DNA from 2 places in the Microbacterium aquimaris genome. Region 2 is predicted to be linked to the other one. Evidence: riboswitches for the same ligand, from Rfam matches in the RefSeq annotation. Region 2 holds a riboswitch; the other holds the start of a gene.
The links. A riboswitch is a leader RNA that binds a small molecule or an ion and turns the genes downstream of it on or off. The one in region 2 is predicted to bind thiamine pyrophosphate.

Region 1: another riboswitch for thiamine pyrophosphate. It lies ahead of ABD204_RS05500 (ECF transporter S component); the one in region 2 lies ahead of thiM (hydroxyethylthiazole kinase).

Annotation. Positions count from the first base shown of each region.
Region 1 is NZ_BAAAPT010000001.1:1,171,419-1,175,627, reverse strand. Features, by position in the region: gene ABD204_RS05505 (ABC transporter ATP-binding protein) at 1-1,324, opposite strand, end outside; gene ABD204_RS05500 (ECF transporter S component) at 1,324-1,962, opposite strand; TPP riboswitch at 1,955-2,065, opposite strand; gene ABD204_RS05495 (D-alanyl-D-alanine carboxypeptidase) at 2,105-3,775, shown strand; gene ABD204_RS05490 (J domain-containing protein) at 3,800-4,209, opposite strand, start outside.
Region 2 is NZ_BAAAPT010000002.1:620,320-624,528, forward strand. Features, by position in the region: gene thiE (thiamine phosphate synthase) at 1-661, opposite strand, end outside; gene thiM (hydroxyethylthiazole kinase) at 658-1,500, opposite strand; TPP riboswitch at 1,492-1,583, opposite strand; gene ABD204_RS12565 (alpha-L-rhamnosidase) at 1,677-4,209, opposite strand, start outside.

The DNA.
Region 1 (4,209 bases), on a different contig from region 2:
GCAGGCCGAGCGCGCGCGGCCCGACCTCGAGTTCATCGCGGACCGTGCGCGCGAGGAGCTGGTGCTCGGGATCCTGCAGCACGGCACCGATGCGGGTGAGCAGCGCACGGGAGGACCACGTCACCGGATGCGGCGTGGGCCCATCGCGCCGACGTCGGGGCGACGCGCCGACGGCGAGCGCCGGTGCCGCCTCGACCACCCCGGACTCGGCGGACAGGAGCCCCGCGAGAGTGAGCCCGAGAGTGGACTTCCCCGCACCGTTGGGGCCGACGACCCCGAGCACCTCGCCGGCGCGCACGTCGAGGTCCACCGGACCGGCGACGGGGGTTCCCGGCACGCGCGCGACGACCAGCTCACGCGCCCGGAGGAGCACGTCACCCGGGGGCGCCGTCGGCGGCGGCGGGTACGCCGGCGGCAGTCCCGGAACCCACACGCCGGCGGCGGCGAGCTCTCGCGCACGCCGCGCCACGGCATCCTCGCCCCTCACCGCCGCCTCACGCACCGCGCCGCCCGCCGACACATCGAGTGCGCGACCTTCCGTCGGGCGCACGTCCTCCCGCGCACCGGGACCGGTGCGATCGACGAACTCCTGTGCACTCGACGAACCGGCGGCGCCGACACCGAGGATGTCTCGGGGCGTGCCGTCGGCGACCACTCCCCCGCCCGGGGCGAGCACGATCACGCGGTCGACCAGGGGCAGCCACACGTCGATGCGGTGTTCGATGACCACGAGGGTCGCTCCGGTGGCGTCGAGGGCGCGCCCCACCGCGTCACGCACCTCGGCGACACCGGCCGGGTCGAGGTTCGCGGTGGGTTCGTCCAGGAGCAGCACCTCGGGCCGCATCGCGACCGCTCCGGCGAGGGCAAGACGCTGCTTCTGCCCGCCCGACAGCGCCCCGGTGGCGCGGTCGAGCGGCACGTCGAGCCCGACCGCGTCGAGTGCGTGCCGCACCCGGGGCCAGATCTCCTCGCGTGGCACCCCGAGGTTCTCGCACCCGAAGGCGACGTCGTCTCCGACGCGGGCGAGCACCGTCTGACTGTCGGGATCCTGGAGGACCAGGCCGGATGCGCCGCGCGCCGCCGCAGCGAGGTCACCCGCCACACGCAGCTCGCCCTCCTGCTCCCCTTCGTCGGCGCCGCCGAGGACCCCGGCGATGCCCTGCAGCAGCGTGGACTTCCCCGATCCGGAGGCGCCGAGCAGCAGCACCCGCTCACCGGGGTCGATGCGGAACGTCGTCTCGCGCACGGCCCACGCGTGGCGGGTGGCGTAGCGCCATCCCCACCCGCGCGCCTCGACGGCGGGTGTCGCGGATGCCGCCGCCACTACACGCGTCGGGTGACGTCGCGTCCCGCGGCGAAACGGTTGAGCGCACCCGTCGCGGCAAGACCGCGCATGATCAGCCAGCCCCCGAGGCCGGCGATCACGACACCCGAGACGGTGGTGGAGGTGATGTAGACGGTGGTGAACAGCACGTCGGCGCCGGGGTACCACAGGATGCGGTCGTTGATGCCGCACGCCAGCCCCGCGCCGGCGCCCGCGAGCATCGCGACCGGAAGGCGCCACACGGCGTAGGCGAAGATGAGGAAAACCACTTCGGCGCCGAGGCCCTGCACGAGGCCCGACACGATCGTGAGCGGTCCCCATGCGTTGCCGACGAGCGCGGAGATGACGGCGGCGACGGTCTCGGTGTAGAGCGCGGCGCCGGGTTTGCGGATGATGAGTCCGCCCAGCACACCGGCGATCAGCCAGGGTCCGGCCAGCAGCCCCTGCACCCCGGGCAGCAGCGGGGTGAGGATCGACGACGGGCCTTCGTAGGCGACGTTCCAGACGAGGAAGATCCCGGCGCAGGCGACGGCGATGACGCTGGCGACGACGATGTCGACGATGCGCCAGCGGAACCGGCTCGAGGCCGGGCCCGTCGCGGTGGAATCGGATGTGGACGTACGCGTGGATGCGTGCATTGGTACTCCCTCCCTGCGCCGGCATGATCCGGATCAGGTTCGGCGGTCGAAGCGCGTTTCGCTCCCTCTCAGCCCGACTCGTCGGACTCCCGCGGTGTGTGCCGATGAGTATATCGCGGCGGCGACGCGATAGTTTGGCCTGGTGACAGTGGAGGATGCGCCGCCCACGACCCGCCGAGCGTTGCGGGCGCGCCCCCACTCGTCCGTCCCGACCGGTGGCGACACCGCGTCCGCGGAGACCGCGGATTTCCATCTCCCGGCACGCGACGACGATGCGGCGCTGACGCCCATTTCGGTCGCCGCGCAGGCGCTCGACGCGTCGGGGGCACCGATGCCGGGCGACGCGCCAGACTCGTCGGAGCCCGCGCCCGATGCCGAACCTGCGCGTGAGCCCGCACACGCGCCCGCATCAGAACCGCCGCCGGAGCCCGCATCGGAGGCGGAACCTGCGGACATCGCCCCCGCATCCCCGACCACTGCAGCCCTCGCCTGGGTCGACACGGCCGCGCTCGCGCGGACGTCGGCGCCGACCGACCTGTCCACCGCGACCACCTCGTACACCTCGGTGGGTGCCGATCTGCTCACCGAGCGTCCGCGTCGGAGCCTGTGGCGCCCGAGCGTCGTGTGGCCGTCGCTGGTCGCCGCGGTCGTTGCCGGCGCGTACGCCGCGACGACGCTGCTGTGGCCTCTGCACGCGGTCGCGCCCACCGTGACCCCCGTCACGGTCGATCCCATCCCGTCGGCGACCGTCGAGATGGCCTGGCCTGAGCCGGGGTCGTCGGCCGTTTCGGTCGCGGGGATCCCGACGACCCTCGCTTCGGCGGATGCGGTGGTGCCGATGGCGAGCATCACGAAGGTCGTCACCGCGCTCGTCGTGTTGGACCGGATGCCACTTGCGGCCGGAGAGCAGGGGCCCGAGTACTACTTCACCGCCGCCGACAGCGCGGAGTACTGGGAGTACCGCTACCGCGACGAGTCGGCGCTGGACGTGCCGGTGGGAGGGTCGCTGACCGAGTACCAGATGCTCGAGGGCATGCTGATCGGCTCGGCCAACAACTACGCCGACCGCCTGGCCAGCCGCATCTGGCCCTCCGACGCCCTGTTCGCCGACGCGGCCGACACGTGGCTGTCGCAGCACGGGCTCACCGGGATCACGGTCGTCGAGCCGACCGGTATCGATCCGGGCAACACCGCCGACGCGGCCTCCCTGCTCGCGCTGGCCTCGCGCGCGCTGGCCGATCCGATCATCGCCGAGATCGTGGCGAAGACATCCGTCGAGCTCCCCGGAGCGGGGCTTGTCGAGAACACGAATTCGCTGCTGGCCGACGACGGGGTCGTCGGGGTCAAGACCGGCACGCTCGACGGCAGCTGGAACCTGCTTTCGGCGAAAGACGTCATGATCGGCGACACCACGGTGCGCCTGTACGGCTCGGTACTCGGCGAGTCCGACGCCGACGGACGCGACGACGCCTCTCGGTCGCTGTACGAACAGGCCACCGCGGCGCTGCAGCCGGAGCCCTCGGTGACGGCCGGGACCGTCGCCGGGACGGTCTCGACGCTGTGGGGGTCGGATGTCGACATCGTCGTGTCCGACGATGCGTCGGTGATCCTGTGGGACGGCGGCACGGCGACCGTCGACGCCTCGTACGACCTCGACGACGCACGCGACGCGGGAGAGGTCGTCGGCGACATGTCGGTCTCCGGCCCGCTCGACGCCGCGACGGTGACGCTTGAGCTCGCCGACGACATCGAAGATCCGAGCGCGTGGTGGCGGCTCACTCATCCGCTCGACCTCTTCGGGCTCAACGGCTGAGTCCGGCGCGGGGCGCGGAACCGATCAGGCGAAGCGGACGGCGGCCTGGAGGCGGGTGCGGACCTCGAACACCTCGGTGCCGCCGAGCGGCCGTGTGCCGGTGACCCCGCGCCGCAGCACGGTCGACAGGGCCGAGCGTGCGACGACGGCGGTCGGGATCCCGCGCACCTTGCCGATCTCCTGGATGGCGTGTTCGACGTCGTCGTCGGGGAGGACGACGATCGCCCCACCGAACTTCACGCGCGCGGCGCGTCCGACCGCACGAAGCGCGGCGACGTGGGTTGCGATCGGACCGCCGTCGACGTCGGCGACCTCACCGCGCTTGATGCGCACCGGCCTGCCGAAGTCTTCGGACAGGATGCCGTAGAGCCCGCTCGGGCCGAGCACGATGTGGTCGAGCTTCGCGCGGCCGGCATCGATGTCGTGCCAGGCCG
Region 2 (4,209 bases):
TCGCGAACCCGCGCGTCGCGGCCTCCGGGTCGGGCGCGGCGCAGATCGCCGAGACCACCGCCGCGCCGGCGGCACCGGCGTCACGGAGCGCCGGGATGTCCGGCAGGTCGATGCCGCCGATCGCGACGCAGGGCGCCGGCGCGGTGGCGGCGAGCGCGGCGAAGCCGTCGACGCCGAGCGGTGCGGGGTGGTCGGGCTTGGTCGCCGTGGCGCGGATGACCCCCACCCCCAGGTAGTCGACCGTCCCCGGCGGGTGGGCGGCGACGGCGTCGAGGTGCGCGGGCGTGTTCGCGGTCAGCCCGACGAGCGCGCGGGTTCCGTCGGGGTTGTGGGTGCCGACGAGGTCGCGCACGGCCGCGACGGGGAGGTCGGACTGGCCGACGTGTACGCCGTGGACGGCCGCGCCGGCGGCCCGGGCCGCCAGGAAGACGTCGACGCGATCGTCGACGACCAGTGCGGAACGCCCGGCGGTGATCTGTGCGGCACGGAGGACGAGGTCGAACACGTCGCGTGTGGGGGCGTTCTTCTCGCGGATCTGCACGACTCCGACCCCTCCGGCGACGGCGCCCGCGATCACGGCGAGCACACCGCGGTCGCCGCTGAGCGCGGAGTCGGTGACGAGGTAGGTGCGCAGGTCGACTGTGGTGGTGACGCCGTTCACGACAGTCTCGCGCGCTGCTCGAGCTGCTCGGGCGTGAGGGTGTGCAACGCATCCAGCAGGGCCACCGCGAACGACCCGGGCCCGGTGCTGACCGCCGCGGCGTCTTCGGCGGCGACCGTGTGGGCCAGGGTCGCCGCCACGGCGGCGGCGAGCGCGTCGTCGGTCGTCGAGGCGAATGCGGCCATGAGGGCACCGAGTGCGCATCCGCCGCCGGTGACGGCGGTCAGCCACACGTGCCCGTTGGCGACGCGGACGGTGCGGGCGCCGTCGGTGATGAGGTCGATCGGCCCGCTCACGGCGACGACGGCACCGGTGCGGGTTGCGAGCTCGCGGGCGACGTCGGCGGCGTCCTCCGCGGAGTCCGTCGAGTCGACGCCCTTGCCCCCGGACCCCGCGCCGGCGAGAGCGAGGATCTCGCTGGCGTTTCCGCGGATGATCGTCGGCGCGGCGTCGCGCAGACGGGCGGCCAGCTCGGTGCGCACCGGGAGCACGCCGACCGCGACGGGGTCCAGCACCCACGGTGTCTCGGTCCGCGTGGCGGCCTCGACCGCTTCGAGTGCGGCCTGTCGCTGCTCGGCGGTGGGGGTCCCGAGGTTCACGAGCACGCCACCGGCGACGCCGGCGAGCACTCCGGCTTCGTCCGGGATGTCGCACATCGCCGGCGAAGCGCCGGTGGCCAGGAGCACGTTGGCGGTGAACCCGGTGACCACCGCGTTGGTGATGCACTGCACCAGGGGTTCGGATGCGCGGACCCGCTGAAGCAGGTCGGCACTCGTGCGGGCGAACGCCGAGACGTCGCCGTCGAGGGTGGATACGGACGCAGACGTGCGAACAGTCATTCGCGACATCCCTTCGCTAGTACGAACTAGATCAGGTTCGACGGGTGTGTTCTCAGCGCGTGCGCGCACCCCGTGTCACTCGGTTCCACCCTACCGGCGCGCCCCCGGGGCGCGCTCGGAGGTGGCGAGGGAGGACGTCGACCGACGTCATAGGCGCGGCTCCCCCGCATTCGAGCTCAGGCCGATTCCCGCAGTCCCGACCACCCATGCTGACCGGGACCTACCACTATCGGCCCGGAGCCGCCCGGTAACCACACATCCGCCTCGGTACCGTGTGGCACCTCGACGTGGAACTCTACCGTGGCATCTTCGCGTACCCACCGGACCGCGATGTCCCCGTATGGCGAAGTGTGGCGGGCCGAACCGTGATCGAGCGCGAAGCACGCGAGCGGGCGTACCTCGAATCGTCGATACCCCGGAGCAGTCGGAGCGATCCCCCCGATTCTGCGATGCATCCAATCGGCCACGGCGCCGTTCGCGTAGTGGTTGAAGGAGGTCATCTCGCCCGGATTCACGGACCCGTCCGGCAGCATCGAGTCCCAGCGTTCCCACATCGTGGTCGCCCCCATCTCGACCGCGTAGAGCCAGGAGGGAAGTCGAGTCTGGGTGAGCATGCGAAGCGCGACGTCAGGTCTGCCTGCGATCACGAGTGCGTCAAGGATCACGGCGGTGCCGAGGAGACCAGTGGCGACGGTGCAATCAGCATCGAGCACGAGCCGGACGAGGCGTTCGCCGGCACGCGCACGTCGACCTTCGTCGCTGATGAGGTTCCCGCACAGGGCCAACGCGTAAACGGTTTGGCAGTCGCTACGCACCACACCGTCTTCGGCGACGAAGTGGCGTTCGAAGGACGCTCGTATCTCGCCGGCCATCGTCGAGTAGTGGCGAGCATCGGAGTTCAGCCCGAGGCGGGAAGCGGCTTCGGCCAGGAGCTGCGCGGATCGGGAGAAGTATGCCGTCGAAACGACGGTCGGATCGGCCTGTGCTCGCGCGGGATCGTCAGGGGGCGCGAGCGGGTCGAGCCAATCCCCGAAGGGTCCCCCTGTGGTCCAGATGTGGTCCTCGCCCGCGAGTGCGCGGACCTTGTCGACCCACGCACGCATGGACGGATACTGACGTCGGAGAAGACCGAGATCGCCGAAGGACAGGTACAACGACATCGGCACGACCACCGCCGCATCTCCCCACCCGGCGGCGGTCGCCCTCATCTCGCGCAGAACGTCGGGGACGATGAACGGCACCGAGCCGTCCGCCCATTGCTCAGCGGCCACATCTTCGAGCCAGTCGGCCAGGAAGCCCGAGGAGTCGAACAAGTAGTTGGCCGTCGGTGCGAAGAGTTGGATGTCGCCGGTCCACCCCAGCCGCTCGTCGCGCTGGGGGCAGTCGGTGGGCACCTCCAAGAAGTTCCCCCTCGCGCTCCATACGACGTTTTCATGGAGGCGGTTGAGTCGGGGATCGGATGTCGTCATCCACCCGATGCGTCGCAGGTCGGTGCCGAGTACGACCGCGACCACCGACACGACATCTGATTCGTCGACACCCGCGATGTCGATGTACCGGAAGCCGTTGTAGGTGAACGAAGGGCGGAGCATCTCCTCCCCGTCGCCGGCGCAGATGTAGGTGCACGTCGCTTCGGCGGATCGCAACGGCCTTCGAGCTAGCTCGCCCCCTTCCAACACCTCCGCGTGCCGAACGACGATTCTGTCGCCGCGCTGTCGATCACGGACGACAAGCTCCACCCAGCCCACGAGGTTCTGACCGAAGTCGGCTTGAAGCCGCCCCGAGGGCGATCTCATCAGCGACACCGCGGGCTTGCGCTCCGTTGCGCGCACAGATGGCCCCCGTCGCGCGACGAGTCTCGAGCGATCCTCGTCCAGGACGTCGACAAGCTCCGACCGAGCGGCGTCGATGGACAGGGGCAGACGCATGTCCCGGCACTCACCGTCGTAGAAGTCATCGGAGAGAATGCCTGTCGGCAACGCCGACCAGGATCCGTCCGACAAGACCATGCGGCGCGAACCATCCGGGAACTCGAGCTCAAGCTGCGCGATGAGCGCGAGTCGATCACCGTAGTTCAGACGATTGCCCTTCCACACCAATTGACCACGGAACCATCCGTTGCCGAGGATCGCGCCGAGAGAGTTGACGCCTTCTCCCAGATGCGACGTGACGTCGTATGACTGATATCGAAGTCTCTTCTCGTATGCCGTCCAGCCGGGCGCGAAGATGTCCTTTCCGACACGGACGCCGTTGACGTAAGGCTCGTAGATGCCGTGTGCGCTGATGTACAGCCGCGCGGCGGCCGGGGCTTCCTGCAGCTCGAATGTCGTGAAGATGTGTGGCGCGCCGTCCGTGAACCCGCCCAACGTCCGCGGAGTGACGAATTGCGCAGACCAGTCCGATGATTCGAGGAGGCCCACGGCAACCTCGCAGGCATCGCTCCACGCAGTCCACCGCCCATCCCGGGCCTGGCAACGCACCCGCACGACGCCATTCTGCCTCGACGCCATCGTCTCGAACGGCCACGCGACGAGCACGCTGTCCCGCGACTCCACGCGTTGTGTCGAGGACTGACCCCCCGACGCGAACTCGACCTCGTAGCAATGCTGTTGGAAATCGGGGGCTCCCCCGATTAGACGCCACGAGAGCCGCGGGGCGCCCACGCCGAGGATCTCCCCCGGCTCGACATGCTCGAGCTGCACGTTCCGG